Regions from separate parts of the Thalassospira sp. MBR-102 genome, predicted to be linked through region 3. Evidence: riboswitches for the same ligand, from Rfam matches in the RefSeq annotation. Region 3 holds a riboswitch; each other region holds the start of a gene.
The links. A riboswitch is a leader RNA that binds a small molecule or an ion and turns the genes downstream of it on or off. The one in region 3 is predicted to bind thiamine pyrophosphate.

Region 1 (5,249 bases), on a different contig from region 3:
AAAACAAGTGCGCCTTCGCGCGAGATCGGCTGAAACAGACCGCCGCCCTTCAGGGTTGGCGCGCGCCACGCATAAAGGGCCAGCGACCCGCCCACCGTCAGACACAGCAGGAACAGGATAAACACCCCGCGCGTCGGATCGGTGGCAAAGGCATGAACCGATGTCAGCGCGCCCGACCGCACAAGGAAGGTGCCGAGCAGCGAGAAGGAAAAGGCAAGGATCGACAGGAAGATCGTCCAGCTTTTGAGCGCGTCACGTTTTTCAACGACAATCGCCGAATGCAAAAGCGCGGTTCCGGCCAGCCACGGCATGAAGGATGCGTTTTCAACCGGGTCCCAGAACCACCAGCCACCCCAGCCAAGTTCGTAATAGGCCCACCAGGAGCCAAGCCCGATCCCGGCGGTCAGGAACATCCATGCGGCCAGCGTCCAGGGACGGACCCAGCGCGCCCATGCCGGATCAACCCGGCCTTCGATGAGTGCGGCGACGGCAAAGGCAAAGGCCACCGAGAAACCGACATAGCCGAGATAAAGGAACGGCGGATGAATGGCGATGCCGGGGTCCTGAAGCAGCGGGTTCATGCCTTCGCCGTTGAGCGGCGGATTAATCACGCGTTCGAACGGGTTAGACGTCAGAAGGATGAACAGCAGGAAGCCAAGCGCAATCAAGCCCATGACGCCAACGACGCGCGCCAGAAGGCTTGGCGGCAGGTTCTGGCCAAAGCCCGCGACGGCAGCCGAAAACAGGGTCAGGATCATCACCCAGAGCAGCATCGAGCCTTCGTGGTTGGCCCAGACGCCAGTGATTTTATAGATCAGCGGTTTGGAGGTGTGGCTGTTGGCGACCACATTGACGACCGAGAAATCGGATGTGACATAGGCATATGTCAGGGCGGCAAAGCTTGTACCGACAAGGGCAAAGCAGGCAATCGCCAGACGTGGCGCAATTTTCAGAAGTGCGACATCACGCCGCGATGCGGCCAGAAACGGGATGGTCGACTGTGCCAATGCCACCACGAGTGACAGCACCAGGGCATAATGTCCGATTTCAACAATCATAAGTGGGCCTGTTGTTTGCTCTTATCCGCCTGCGGGGCTGATATAGTCGCTCCGGTCTGGTTTGAAAACCTTGCGGAATATCAAATATGCGCTATTTGCTGCACAGGCGAAGGTCAAAGTATGGCAATAGTCATTACATATTACGCCAATTCACGATATAAAACCGCAATCAGCGAGCGGAAATTGAAGACCAAGGGTCTGTAGAACATGAGTCAATGTCCTGTCATTGACATCGCGCAAAGGGAAATATGGGCACGTCGGGCAACCACGGCCTCTATTGTCATTGCTGCGACGCTGATTGCCATCAAGGCCGCCGGTTGGTTCATGACCGATTCCGTCAGCCTTCTGTCTTCGATGATTGATAGCATGCTTGATGTCGGGACGTCTGTGATCAACTTCATGGCGGTCCGAAGCGCATGGCGCCCGGCCGATCACGATCACCGTTTTGGCCATGGCAAGGCCGAACCGCTGGCGGGGCTTTTCCAGTCTGCCTTCATGATCGGGGCGGCCATTCTGGTTCTGGCGGAGGCCGGATCGCGGCTTGCGGAACCGCAGCCGATCCGGTTTGCGGTTGAAGGCGTGTGGATCATGTCGATCTCGCTTGTCATGACCGTCGGCCTTGTGTTGCTGCAACGAAAAGCGGTGCGGATGTCCGGGTCGTTGGCGGTTGACGCCGATTCGATGCATTACACCAGCGACATCCTGTCCAATCTGGCGGTGATTGTTGCCCTTGTTGCCGGTTTTTCCGGTCTGAACTGGGCCGATCCGGCGATTGGCGGCATGGTGGCGCTTTTCCTGCTTTATTCCGCGGTCAAGGTCGGGCGCAATTCGGTTTCGGTCCTGATGGATCAGGAATTGCCGGAATCAGACAGCCAGAGGATCATCGAACTGACGATGAAAAACGCGTCCGTGATCGGCATTCACCGTCTGCGCACCCGGTCATCGGGCGTGCATCGCTTTGCCGAGATCGAACTGATCATGGATGGCGGGATGCTGATGCGGGAATCGCACACCATCTGCCATCAGGTGATGGACAGCATCCGGGCGGAATATCCCGATCTGGATATCACGATCCATCCCGAACCGCCCGAAGACATCCATCTCGACGAGTTTAGCGGTTATACCGAAGACCCGGAATTCTGGCATACGGGCCGGGCGCGCAAGGCCGGTCAGGACAGTATTCCGGCGTCAAATGGCGAGCTGGCGACGGGTCGCTAGGTTTCGGGTGTTTTCCACCAATTGACATTACCCGCATAACTTGTAACCCTGCAATCGATCACCTGGGGAGCCCCGACAAGGGGCTGAGAAACTGCTGGCTTTGCAGCGCAGTGACCCTTTGAACCTGATCCAGTTCATACTGGCGTAGGGATGGTGCGGATGCCGGCATATTTACCTGTTTTGATACTGTGGGTACGCCCCGTTTGTCATGGCGGGTTTGCCATTACCGGTCGGCATTTTTCATCAGCAGCCTCTCGCAGAACTGGGTCTCCATTGCCTTGATTGCAAAGGGGCCTTTTATGTCTGTTCCATCTACCAAAACCGATATCAGTATTGATGTCACCAGCGATGTTACAACCGGGCCGTTGCCCGCATCGCGCAAAATCCACATTACGGGATCGCACTTTCCCGATATTCGCGTACCGATGCGTGAAATTGCGGTTCATCCCACCGCAGGCGAACCACCGATCAGGGTTTATGATCCGTCGGGGCCTTATACCGACCCGGATGTTACGATTGACATTGCCAAGGGACTGCCACGACTGCGCCGAAGCTGGATCGCGGCGCGTGCTGATACCGAACGATATGCCGGGCGCGACATCAAACCCGAAGATAACGGCTTTGTCGAAAGTGAAAGCTATGCGGTTCCGGCATTTCCGCAAAGCCATGCGCCGTTGCGCGCAACTGGCGGGCGGGCAGTGACGCAGCTTGCCTATGCCCGGGCCGGGATCATTACCGCCGAAATGGAATATGTCGCGATCCGTGAAAATCTGGGCCGGGCGGAAATGCGCGCCAATGCCAAGCGTGATGGCGAGGCATTCGGGGCGGTGATCCCCGATCATGTGACGCCCGAATTCGTGCGTGAAGAAATTGCACGGGGGCGCGCGATCATCCCGGCCAATATCAACCATCCCGAAGCCGAACCGATGATCATCGGGCGGAATTTTTTGGTCAAGATCAATGCCAATATCGGCAATTCGGCGGTGACATCATCGATGGCCGAAGAAGTTGAAAAGATGGTCTGGGCAACGCGATGGGGGGCGGATACGGTGATGGACCTGTCGACCGGGCGCAATATCCACAATATCCGCGACTGGATCATCCGCAATTCGCCGGTGCCCATCGGGACGGTGCCGATCTATCAGGCCTTGGAAAAGGTTGGTGGTATTGCCGAGGACCTGACATGGGAAATATTCCGCGACACATTGATCGAGCAGGCCGAACAGGGCGTGGATTATTTTACCATCCATGCCGGATTGCGGTTACATCACATCCCGTTAACCGTGGACCGGGTGACGGGCATCGTATCGCGGGGTGGGTCGATCATGGCGAAATGGTGCCTGTATCATCATCGCGAAAGTTTCCTGTATGATCATTTCTCCGAGATTTGCGACATCTGCCGGGCGTATGACGTTTCCTTTTCACTGGGCGATGGATTGCGGCCCGGATCGATTGCCGATGCCAATGATGCCGCCCAGTTTGCCGAACTGGAAACACTGGGCGAGCTGACCCGCATCGCGTGGGATCACGATTGCCAGGTGATGATAGAGGGGCCGGGTCATGTGCCGATGCATAAAATTCGTGAAAACATGGACAAGCAATTGTCGATTTGCGGCGAAGCACCGTTTTACACGCTGGGGCCGCTAACCACCGATATTGCGCCCGGCTATGATCACATTACATCGGGGATCGGGGCGGCGATGATCGGCTGGTTCGGCACTGCGATGCTGTGTTACGTGACGCCCAAGGAACATCTGGGCCTGCCGGACCGGGATGATGTGAAGACCGGGGTGATCACCTATAAGATTGCTGCCCATGCCGCCGATCTTGCCAAGGGTCACCCGGCAGCGAAGGCACGCGATGATGCGCTTTCGCGTGCGCGGTTTGAATTTCGCTGGGAAGATCAGTTCAACCTGTCGCTGGACCCGGAAACCGCACGGGCATTTCATGATCAGACCCTGCCGAAAGAGGCGCACAAGGTCGCGCATTTCTGTTCGATGTGCGGGCCGAAATTCTGTTCGATGCGAATTTCGCATGAAATCCGGGCCGATGTGCAGAAGGAAGGCATGGCGGCGATGGCGGAAAAATACCGTGATGGCGGGGATTTATACATGCCCCGAAACATCGGGAAATAAGCCTGTGAAAATGGCGGGCCCGGTGACGGACCCGCCTTCTTCTTTTGGTTTGCCGTGCCGAAAGGTTAAAGGACGGTCAGCATGCTGGCGACCAGCGGATGACGGACGATGTCCCGATCAGCCAGTTTGACGCAGGCGATGTCTTCGACATTTTCAAGACGGTCGGACATTTCCGACAGGCCCGACATTTCCGGCAGAAGGTCTGTCTGGTCCGGGTCGCCGGTCAGGATCATGGTTGAATTCCAGCCAAGGCGGGTGACCAGCATCTTGAGCTGTCCGTAGGTGCAGTTCTGGGCCTCGTCAATCACGACGAAGGCATTGTTGAGCGTACGGCCACGCATATAACCGATGGGCGCGATTTCAATCGTGCCGTCCGAAAGGTACTGCCGCAGGCGTTTGGCACCGAGACGGTCATTCAGTGCATCGTAAAGCGGGCGAAGATAGGGAGCCATTTTGGCTTCGACGTCGCCGGGCAGGAAGCCGATATTTTCGCCCGCCTCGACCGCGGGGCGGGCCAGAACGATGCGGCCGATTTCGCCCTTGTCCAGCGCTTCGACGGCCTTGGAAACAGCGATGAAGGTTTTCCCGGTTCCCGCCGGGCCAAGTGCAAGGATGAGGTTGAAGGCATCGATTGCTTCCATCAGGGCCGCCTGATTTTCGCTTTTCGGGCGAATGTGGCGGCGGAAGCTTTGATCGCGTTGGCCGTTCTGAGGGACGTCACCCTGACCGTTCAGGGGATGCCAGTTTGACTTGTCACCGTCAAACAGCTCGTGAACGTTGGTGTCTGCCTGTTGCGGACGGCTACGACGGCGTGCTGCGCGCTTACCCATAAGTCACC
Region 2 (5,249 bases), on a different contig from region 3:
AATTTTGTCGATATCTATCATCGCGTCGGCCTGTATCCGCTGCAAGAAAAGCCCGCAATTATCGGGGTTGAAGCTGTCGGAACCGTTACGGGAACAGGTCCTGACGTGACCGGCTTTGCCATCGGCAACAAGGTTGCCTATGCCGGTTTTCCGGCCGGAAGCTATGCCTCAGAACGCAACATTTCGGCAAGCCAGCTGATCAAAATCCCCGATGATCTTCAACCCGATCAGATTGCCGGTTGCTTCCTGCGCGGCATGACTGCCTACCTTTTATTAGAACAAATTGGCCGCGTCTCACCGGGCCAAACCGTTCTGATACACGCAGCAGCAGGTGGTCTGGGCCAGATACTGGTCCGCTGGGCCAAGCATTTAGGGGCGACAACCATCGGCACAATCGGCTCCTCAGACAAGGCACTGGCAGCACGAGCGCAGGGGCTTGATCACGCGATCTTGTATCGCGAACAGGATTTTGAAACCGCCATCATGGACCTGACATCAGGACGGGGTGTTGATTACGCGATTGACGGGATCGGCGGCGATAATCTGACTAAATCCCTAAACGCGACCAGGCCGTTCGGAATTACCGCAACAATTGGTCAGGTTGCCGGAGACATACCGCCTCTTGATCTGCGGCATCTGACCAACCGGTTTCTTGCCCGGCCCAGTATCCTTACGTATGTCGCGGATACAGAAAACTATCACCGGGCCGCACACGCGTGGTTCAATATTTTGCGTCAGTATGAGTTCCCGGCCGCGACCGAGTATCCCCTTTCCGAGGCCACACGTGCACATGCCGACCTTGAAGCGGGCCGAACAAGCGGAGCAATCACGCTGGTAACACAAGCCGATTGCACACCCAACTGATCAATTGCGGTCCTGCACAGGTCAACAGGCATCGACAAATCAATTGGTTGATGCAAGCCCATACTGCAGGGCCGCCGTGATACGCGCACCCCAACCGCCCCCAGACCATCGCCCCCAAAAACAGAAAATGACACCGCCCAGCATATCGGAACCACAAGCCGGCGCAAAGCAAGGCGCATTTGCTTCCCGGCGGTGATCGATGGCTTAGCACATGAACGGGATCACCCGGCGGGCTTGCTGCGAACGGTCGATCCGATCACTTCCGGCCATGGCGGCACTTCCGGCAACCCGTGCCCCCCGGACAAACCTCGGGCGTCTGCAATCCTCGCCAACAGACGGCCTTCGGGCTCACCGCCCCCTCCTGTCCCACCATCGACGGGCCACTAACCGCCCACGGCATCGCTGCCTGCTCCGGCCTCTTTCGCCTTTGCCATGACCATGAAGCCCGGACACACCTCGGGCCTCCAGCAATCTCGCCAACTGACGGTTCACTGACGGCCACCGGCTCGTTGCCCGCTCCGGCCACAGAGGCAACAACCTGCCACCCCGACGTCCAGACACATCTCGGGCTGCCGCCATTTTCATCAGCAGACGGATTTCGGGCGCACTGCCCCCAACCTGTCCACCACCGACGGGCCGCAATCCGATGCCACCACCACTGCCATTGCTGCCGCTTCCGGCAAATCCGGGGTCCGTTCCCCGACAAGACGCACCTCTCCCGTCATGACAAACAAGCGTATTGAAAGCGTATTAGAACCAGCGCGGAACGCCGCCGTAATGGCTCCGCCATCCCCCGACCCATATCCTGCGGACTACTCCGCCGCCCTGCCTCAATCCTTGCCGCTGCATCCTGATCCCCTCTTTGATCTGGTCCCAAACGCAAAAACCCGCGAGGCACAAGGCCTTGCGGGTTTCGGTCCGGGTACATTTCTCCCGTTGACTTTGTCTTTATGCCACAAACAAAAGAACAAATCAAGAACTTTTCCAATGCTTGACGTCCCGCCATGATCTGCGCATAGTCCCGTCATCTCCAGGGGGGCCGATCGTGAATCGGCTGAGAGGTTCGGTGTTGCCGGACGACCCTTTGAACCTGAACCGGTTAAGACCGGCGTAGGAAGGATCGCATGCGCAAGACAGAACCAGCGCCGAAACCGGCAGCCCCCTTAAATTCCCCCGTTTTAACGGGCAACGTAACGCCGTTTGATGTTCATCTGCGCGGTGGTCGCGTGGCCTTTAACGGCGACGATATTTTCCATGATCTTGACCTGACCCTGCCCGCCAGCAGCATCACCTGTTTGCTGGGCCCATCTGGTGTCGGCAAAAGCACATTACTGCGTTATCTCGTCGGGCTGGTCGATGGCGAGACGGGTGGAGATATCGCCTGCTCGGATGGCAAGCCGCTTTTGGGCCGGGTTGCCTATATGGCGCAGCAGGATTTGTTGATGCCCTGGCGGACTGTCCGGGAAAATGTCGTTCTGGGGGCGGTGCTTCGCAATCAACGCCCCGATCTTGCGCGCGCCGATGCGCTGATTGCCAAGGTCGGACTATCGGATGCCGCCCACCTGCGCCCGGCCGAACTTTCCGGCGGCATGAAGCAGCGTGCCGCCCTTGCCCGCACCCTGATGGAAGATCGCCCGGTTGTCCTCATGGATGAACCCTTTTCGGCCCTTGATCCGCTTAACCGCATGCGCCTTCAGGACCTTGCCGCACGGGTATTGCGCGGCAAAACGGTTTTGCTGGTCACCCATGATCCGCTCGAAGCGCTTCGGATTGGTGACCGGGTTCATGTCTTGCGTGGTACCCCCGCGGTCCTGAGTGACGCCATGCTTCCGGCGGGCAGCATCCCGCGCGATGTCACCGATCCGGAAATCCTCCGCCATCAGGCCGAACTGCTCCGTCAGCTTGGCGCCACCGCCGAGGAACTCAACCGGACGGAGGGCACGGTATGACAAACACGTCCCGCACCCCACTTACCGAACGGCGGCTGCTGAAACTCGCCCGGCCCTTCATCATCATCGCCGCCCTGATCGCGACATGGCAGATTGTCGTGTCTGTGACCGGCGCACCAAAATATATGCTGCCCGCCCCCTATGAAGTCTGGCTGACCCTGATCAAGCGTCATGACGTGTTGCTTGATCATGCCAGATACACGATTGCCGAAACCGTGATCGGGCTTTTTGCCGGGGCGGCATTGGGGGCTTTGGCAGCGCTTCCGATGGCGCTTTTTGCCCCCGTGCGGTTCTGGCTGATGCCGATCCTGCTCGTGTCGCAGGCGATCCCGTTTTTTGCGCTGGCACCGCTTCTGGTATTATGGCTGGGCTTTGGTCTGGGCTCAAAAATCGCGATGGCGGCCTTGATCATTTTCTTCCCCGTCACGGTCGCGTTTTTTGACGGGTTATCACGCACCGAACCGGGCTTCCTCGACCTTGCCCGCACCATGGGTGCCAGCCGCTGGCGGTTGCTGACCCATGTGCGCCTCCCCGCCGCATTGCCTTCATTTGCCTCTGGTTTTCGGGTCGCGACCGCGGTTGCCCCCATCGGGGCTGTGATCGGCGAATGGGTCGGATCAAGTCATGGCCTTGGCTATCTGATGCTGCATGCCAATGCCCGGGTTCAGATCGACATGGTCTTTGCCTGCCTTCTGATCCTGTGCGCGTTTTCGATCACGCAATATTTCCTTGTCGACCGGGCGTTACGTGCGGCTTTGCCATGGCAGCCCGACAGCCTGAAACCGGCAAAATAAACCGAATTCCCCGCGAAAAATTGCGGGCAGAACATCAAAAATATTCCGATATCCGATAGGAGGTTCATCCATGTCACGCCTGAAATCCATGATCACCGCGGCCACGATTGGTGCGGTTGCGATGGGAATGACCAGCCCGGCCTTTGCCGCCGACAAGCTCACCATTCTTCTCGACTGGTTCGTCAATCCCGATCACGCGCCCCTGATTGTCGCCAAGGAAAAGGGCTTTTTTGCCAAGCATGATCTGGATGTTGAACTGATCGAACCGGCCGATCCATCCGCCCCGCCGCGTCTTGTTGCCGCCGGTCAGGGTGACGTTGCCGTCAACTATCAGCCGCAGCTTCACGTGCAGGCCGCCGAAGGCCTGCCGCTAACACGCATCGGTACGCTGGTCGCAACCCCGCTTAATAGCCTGATTGTCCTCAAAGACGGTCCGATCAAGGAAATTGCCGATCTGAAAGGCAAGAAAATCGGTTATTCGCTGGCCGGTTTCGAAGATGCGTTACTCGGCACGATGCTTGGCAAATACGGGGTTTCGATTGACGATGTCGAGCTGGTGAATGTCAATTTCTCGCTCTCGCCCTCGCTGTATTCCGGGCAGGTCGATGCGATCATCGGCGGCTATCGCAATTTCGAGCTCAACCAGATGGAAATCGAAGGCAAACCGGGCAAGGCATTTTATGTCGAGGAAGAAGGTGTTCCGCCCTATGACGAGCTGATCCTGACCGTGCGTAACGACAAAACCGATGATCCGCGCTTTGCGCGCATGCTGGCTGCCCTTGAAGAAGGTGTGCAGTATCTGGTCAATCATCCCGATGACAGCTGGCAGGCCTTTATCGCGGCCTATCCGAACCTGGATGACGAGCTTAACATCAAGGCATGGGCCGATACCCTGCCGCGCTTTGCGCTCCGTCCGGCTGCTGTTGACCGCACCCGTTATGCCCGCTTTGCCGATTATCTCAAGGATCAGGGCATTATCGAAACCGTTCCACCGCTTGACAGCTACGTAACCGTGATAGAATAAACCGACTGGAATGCAGGCCGGAACCAAACGCGGTTCCGGCCTTTTCCATTGATCAGCCCGCACTTGCACAATTCCCGATCCGCGACACATTCATAAGATCGAAAACAACAATCAGCCGATCAGGGGATTTGACCGCGTGACTGACGAAAAACGCCCAACGCACCACACAGCATTCGGATTTGAAAACCGCTATCCCCTGCCGGAAACCGGCAAAAGATCATTCTGGCGCTTCCTGAAGCGGCGTTATTTCGGCTCTGAAAACTGGCCAAAAGCCAAACACCAGCACGGCAAAATCCCGACCGAGGCCCCGGATATGGACGCGATCCACAATCCCGATCCGGCGCGCCTGCAAGTCACATGGATCGGCCATGCAACGGCTCTGGTGCAATATGGCGGGCTCAATATCCTGACCGACCCGGTCTTTGCCAAACGGGCATCGCCGTTCCGATATGTCGGCCCCAAACGATACAGCCAGCCGGGATTGCGGATCGATCAGTTGCCAGATCTTGATCTGGTGCTGCTGTCGCACAATCATTACGACCATTTCGATGTGGAAAGCCTTGGAAAGATTGGCAATGGCCCGCGCTATATCCTGCCGCTGAAAAACGGAACTCTTCT
Region 3 (5,249 bases):
CTCGCGGGGCGGCCGTTTCCAGCCTTATGCGCAAGCCTACAACGGCGAAAAGCTGGGGAACGTCTGGAAACGCACGCTGTGCGTCTACAACGAGGAGGTCGGCACGGCGATCGACAGTCAGTCTGGCCGGAGGTTGCGGGGCGTGCCGCATTTCCGCAGGCCCGAACTGGCCGATGGCACCCCCATGCGCCAAGTCTTCGGGGAGACAGAATGGCCGCTCTTAGCGTTCTCGTTCAAGTCCAACTTGATGAACCCTTATGCGGCAGGCCTGGATCGCCTTCGGATGATCAAGCCGTACAATCCTGTGCTCCTGAATCGCAAGGACGCTGCCCGCGCGGGCGTCGCTCATGGTGACCTCATCGAAATCGAAAGCCCTGGAGGCAAGGTTAGCGGCGTGGCGCTGGTCTGCGACGGCGTAATGGAGGGCGCCTTGGGAATCGAGCACGGCTTTGGGCACCGGGAGTTGGGCGCCGGCTCGCACAGTATCGATGGCGAGCCATATGGTGGCAACCGCTGGGTCGGGGCCGGGGTAAACCTCAACGACATGGGATTCGCAGATCCTACCAGGAAGATACAGGGCACCTGGCTGGAACCGGTCAGCGGTGCGAGCGTCCGCCAGGGCTTGCCGGTGCGCGTACGCAAGGCTGTCGGCTGAGCAGTGGGCTCGCCTGGATCGCGCGCAACGGTTTGGATGGATCAGACCGAAAGACGGGTTTTGTCCCGGGAGGTGGCGTAAGAGCCGCGGCCCTCGGGGTGTCGCCGAGGCTGGGTCACGTCACTCGGCAGCCAGGGCTGCTGGTTCGGTGTCGTCCTCAGGGTGGCACAGTCGGTTGAGCGTTTCCACGGGCACATGTAGCAGCGGGTAACGATCCATTCCTCGTGCTGCTCCAGCAGCACGGCGCCGACGAGGCGCTGGACGGCGGCCTCGTTGGGGAAGATGCCGATGACGTTGACGTGGACTTCACGGCGTTGTGATTCTGATTGACTTTGGTGATGACTGCCACGTGATGTAGGATTCGACCGAATTCGATCAGCATGACCGCCCCTGAGGCGGCCGTCGGCGACAGATCCAACCTCGTCACCATGCGCCTCACATGGTCGCCATGAGAGGGTCGGAATGCGGAGGGAAACCTATGCGCGAACGGCTACTTATCATCGCTGCAGCCATTTGTCTGCTGGCCGTTTCGGCCTCGGGAGCGGTTGCGGCCGAACCGGCCTATCCGTTTCCCGGTACCGTTTCGATCAAGTCTCCCCATCCCTTTGCCGATCTTCGGGCTCGCCTGGAACAGGCCGTGGAGGCGAACGGCTTCGTTGTCGTGACACGGGCGAGTGCCTCGGGCGGTGCCGCGGCGCGCGGCGTCGAAATCCCCGGCAACCTCGTGATCGGCGTCTTCCGCAACGACTATGCCGTCCGCATGTTGGAGGCCTCCGTGCCGGCCGGGATGGAAGCCCCTTTGCGCTTCTACGTCACCGAGAATCCCGACGGAACGGCAACCCTCACCTATCGCAAGCCGACCGCCGTCTTCGCCCCTTACGGCGTGGCTGCGCTGGACGCCATGGCTGCCGAGCTCGATCCGATCTGGGAACAGATCGCCCGGCAGGCGACTGGCCAGTAGGTGTCTCCGCGCCCTGAAACGTCAGCGAAGTCGAGGCCCTACCGTGACGCGCGCCCCGCCTGGCCATCGACGCCGCGGGACCCGCCCCCGGTGATCCCTGCCGGCAAGCCTGTACAGCCCTCCATCTCGGTCTCCCAATCGGCCGTAGACTTACCGGCGCAATGCGACCCTTTGGGCGATCGCTTCGTCGCTACGCTCGGATCTCGACGGCCCGTTGAACCGGGACCGTAAGCGTCCTTTCACGGCTACCTTGCGGATGAGAGCAGAAGAGCGGATTTAGGGAGCGAAGAGGGAGCCTTGCTCCGAACAGCTCGGGAAATCAGGATTTGGTCGACATATGTAGTTATGGCATTATCAACGGGCGCGGTTTTACGGCAGAGGAAAAGCAGCGTCTTGTTGCGGCGAGTTTTGCCTCCGGCTTGTCGGTGCGGGACTTTGCCGCTCAGGAAGGGATCGGTTACAGCACGCTGAACAAATGGCGTCGGCGGTATGGTAAGCTGACGGATACTGGTCCGGGTTTTGTTCCGGTCGCAGTTGGGCAGGGCAATGACGATCCGGGCAATCCCGGCCTCATCAACTGGCTCAGGCAAAGAGATATCTTCTTGGCGATCAGAAGAACGATCCGGAACATCCTGACGGCCCGTCAGCGCGACCGGCACAAAACCGGGACTGCTATCTGCCGATCTGCCATACTGTCGACGCCATTTGTTCAGGGTGCTGTAACCAATCCCGTGCCGGGTCGCAAATTCCCGAACCGACACATCAGAGGTATAACTCGCGGCAACAAGGCGCTGCTTTTCATCTGTCGTCAGACTGCGCCCGTTGATAATGCCATAACTACATATGTCGACCAAATCCTGATTTCCCGAGCTGTTCGGAGACACCACTCCCTCTGGCTCCCAAAATCCGATCTTTCACTCTCATCCGCAAGGTAGCCGTGGTGAGACGCTTACAGAACTGACGCCCAGTTCTTCGTAGCTCGCATCCAGCGCTGTCCGCGCATTTGCCGCAACTTCATAGATCGTTTCGTGCTTGGGAGGCACTTTTTTGGTCAAGGGAGAGGTCTCCCCGACAGCAACCTTCGGCTCGGATTTTGCGGCGCTGCTCTGAGATTCGGCTGGCGACTTTGCATACATTGGACTGAGAATATTGACTGCCGAAATGGTGTTCATGCGCTATTCCTCTATTTATTGATCGTCCTCAGGACTCACACCGGGTCGGAATCTAGCAACTGGCCAAGATCAAAGAAAATCAATCTTTATGAACAGTGGCTTTGGGAAATCAGGTATATCGCCGACCGCCGAACCGGCGATTGACAAATCCGGCAACGGGGTCCACTTTCGAGCCATTCACCCGGGGGGTCCCGACAAGGGGCTGAGATACTGATCGCGGGTTGCCATTCTAGGCGACGCGCAGCGCAGTGACCCGATGAACCTGATCCAGTTCATACTGGCGTAGGGATGGTGTTTGGGCTGCGCGGCTTTGGCCGAGACTTCCTCGGCGTGTTTCACGCGGCCAATCTCCATTCATTCCCGCGAACTGGGTCTCCACGCTTCGAGCACAGGAGGCTCCGACCGATGAAAGACCTTTCCCCTACCGTCACCACGGGACCGCTGCCCGCCTCGCGCCGCGTCTGGCACGCGGGCGTTCTCCACCCCGAGATCCGCGTTCCCATGCGCGAGATCGACCTGCACCCCACGGCGGGCGAGCCGTCCGTCACCGTCTATGACAGCTCCGGCCTCTACACCGATCCCGAGGCCGAGATCGCCATAGAGCGCGGCCTGCCGCGTCCGCGCGAGGCCTGGGTCGCCGCGCGCGGCGATACCGAGCGTTATGCAGGCCGGCATGTGAAGCCGGCGGACAACGGCTTTGCCGAAGGCGCGCGGCTCACGCCCGAATTCCCGGTCCGCCATGACCCGCGCCGGGCGACCGGGGGCAAGGCCGTCACGCAGATGGCCTATGCCCGCGCCGGGATCGTGACGCCGGAAATGGAATTTGTCGCCATCCGCGAAAACCTCGGGCGTCAGGCGGCAAAACAGGCGCTGGCCCGAGACGGCGAAGCTTTCGGCGCCGAGATCCCTGATTTCATCACGCCGGAATTCGTGCGTGACGAGGTGGCGCGCGGCCGGGCGATCATCCCCGCCAATATCAACCATCCCGAGGCCGAGCCGATGGCCATCGGGCGCAACTTCCTGGTGAAGATCAACGCCAATATCGGCAACTCGGCCGTCACCTCCTCAATGGCCGAGGAGGTGGAGAAGATGGTGTGGGCCACGCGCTGGGGCGCGGACACGGTGATGGATCTCTCGACCGGCCGCAACATCCACAACATCCGCGACTGGATCATCCGCAACGCACCTGTGCCGATCGGCACCGTGCCGCTCTATCAGGCGCTGGAGAAGGTCGGCGGCATTGCCGAGGATCTCTCCTGGGAGGTCTATCGCGACACGCTGATCGAGCAGGCAGAACAGGGAGTGGACTATTTCACCATCCACGCCGGCGTGCGCCTGCACTATATTCCGCTTACCGTGAACCGCGTCACCGGTATTGTCTCGCGCGGCGGCTCGATCATGGCCAAGTGGTGTCTGCACCACCACAAGGAGAGCTTCCTCTACGAGCATTTCGACGAAATCTGCGACATCTGCCGCGCCTATGACGTTTCCTTTTCGCTTGGCGACGGTCTGCGCCCCGGCTCGATAGCAGACGCCAACGACGCTGCGCAGTTCGCCGAACTCGAAACGCTCGGAGAGCTGACGCAGATCGCCTGGGCCAAGGACTGCCAGGTGATGATCGAGGGGCCGGGTCATGTGCCGATGCACAAGATCAAGGCCAATATGGGCAAGCAGCTCGAAGTCTGCGGCGAGGCGCCGTTCTATACGCTCGGGCCGCTGACCACCGACATCGCACCGGGCTACGACCACATCACTTCCGGCATCGGCGCGGCGATGATCGGATGGTTCGGCACGGCGATGCTCTGCTACGTCACGCCCAAGGAACATCTCGGCTTGCCCGACCGCGACGACGTGAAGACTGGTGTCATCACCTACAAGATCGCGGCCCACGCCGCTGATCTCGCCAAGGGGCATCCGGCGGCACAGACCCGCGACGACGCGCTTTCGCGTGCGCGGTTCGAATTCCGCTGGGAGGATCAGTTCAACCTAGCGCTCGATCCCGAGACCGCTCGGTCGATGCATGACGAAACCTTGCCGAAGGAGGCGCACAAGGTGGCGCATTTCTGCTCCATGTGCGGGCCGAAATTCTGCTCGATGCGCATCAGCCACGACATCCGCGCCGAGGCGCAGAAGGAGGGCATGGCGAAGATGGCCGAGAAATTCCGCGAAGGCGGGGAACTCTACATGCCGCTGGAGGATGCGCAATGACCAGGACACCCGGAGCCCTTCTGGCCGCGCTCAGGGCCGAGCCGCCGCTGGTGCAGTGCATCACCAATTATGTCGCCATGAATATTGCCGCCAATGTGCTGCTGGCGGCCGGCGCCAGTCCCGCCATGGTCTCCGATGCCGAGGAGGCGGAGGAGTTCGCCCGCTTCGCCGGAGCGTTGACGGTCAATATCGGCACCTTGTCGCCGCCCTTCGTCGACGGTATGCGCGCCGCTATCGCTGGAGCCGAGGAGGC

Region 1: linked by a shared signal. The riboswitch ahead of thiC (phosphomethylpyrimidine synthase ThiC) and the one ahead of thiC (phosphomethylpyrimidine synthase ThiC) in region 3 are both predicted to bind thiamine pyrophosphate.
Region 2: linked by a shared signal. The riboswitch ahead of ABIE64_RS07885 (ABC transporter ATP-binding protein) and the one ahead of thiC (phosphomethylpyrimidine synthase ThiC) in region 3 are both predicted to bind thiamine pyrophosphate.

The regions. Positions count from the first base shown of each region.
Region 1 covers NZ_JBEPTC010000008.1:112,496-117,744, reverse strand. Annotated here, with positions in the region: gene ABIE64_RS14565 (heme lyase CcmF/NrfE family subunit) at 1-1,058, opposite strand, end outside; gene ABIE64_RS14560 (cation diffusion facilitator family transporter) at 1,266-2,276, shown strand; TPP riboswitch at 2,330-2,445, shown strand; gene thiC (phosphomethylpyrimidine synthase ThiC) at 2,576-4,411, shown strand; gene ABIE64_RS14550 (PhoH family protein) at 4,477-5,241, opposite strand.
Region 2 covers NZ_JBEPTC010000003.1:284,537-289,785, forward strand. Annotated here, with positions in the region: gene ABIE64_RS07880 (quinone oxidoreductase family protein) at 1-864, shown strand, start outside; TPP riboswitch at 1,887-1,998, shown strand; gene ABIE64_RS07885 (ABC transporter ATP-binding protein) at 1,989-2,813, shown strand; gene ABIE64_RS07890 (ABC transporter permease) at 2,810-3,607, shown strand; gene ABIE64_RS07895 (ABC transporter substrate-binding protein) at 3,678-4,631, shown strand; gene ABIE64_RS07900 (MBL fold metallo-hydrolase) at 4,768-5,249, shown strand, end outside.
Region 3 covers NZ_JBEPTC010000017.1:27,534-32,782, reverse strand. Annotated here, with positions in the region: gene ABIE64_RS21400 (molybdopterin dinucleotide binding domain-containing protein) at 1-655, shown strand, start outside; partial or broken gene ABIE64_RS22680 (transposase) at 776-948, opposite strand; gene ABIE64_RS21390 (DUF302 domain-containing protein) at 1,134-1,616, shown strand; partial or broken gene tnpA (IS66 family insertion sequence element accessory protein TnpA) at 1,943-2,104, shown strand; partial or broken gene tnpA (IS66 family insertion sequence element accessory protein TnpA) at 2,255-2,500, opposite strand; gene ABIE64_RS21375 (hypothetical protein) at 2,537-2,788, opposite strand; TPP riboswitch at 2,961-3,095, shown strand; gene thiC (phosphomethylpyrimidine synthase ThiC) at 3,194-4,996, shown strand; gene thiM (hydroxyethylthiazole kinase) at 4,993-5,249, shown strand, end outside.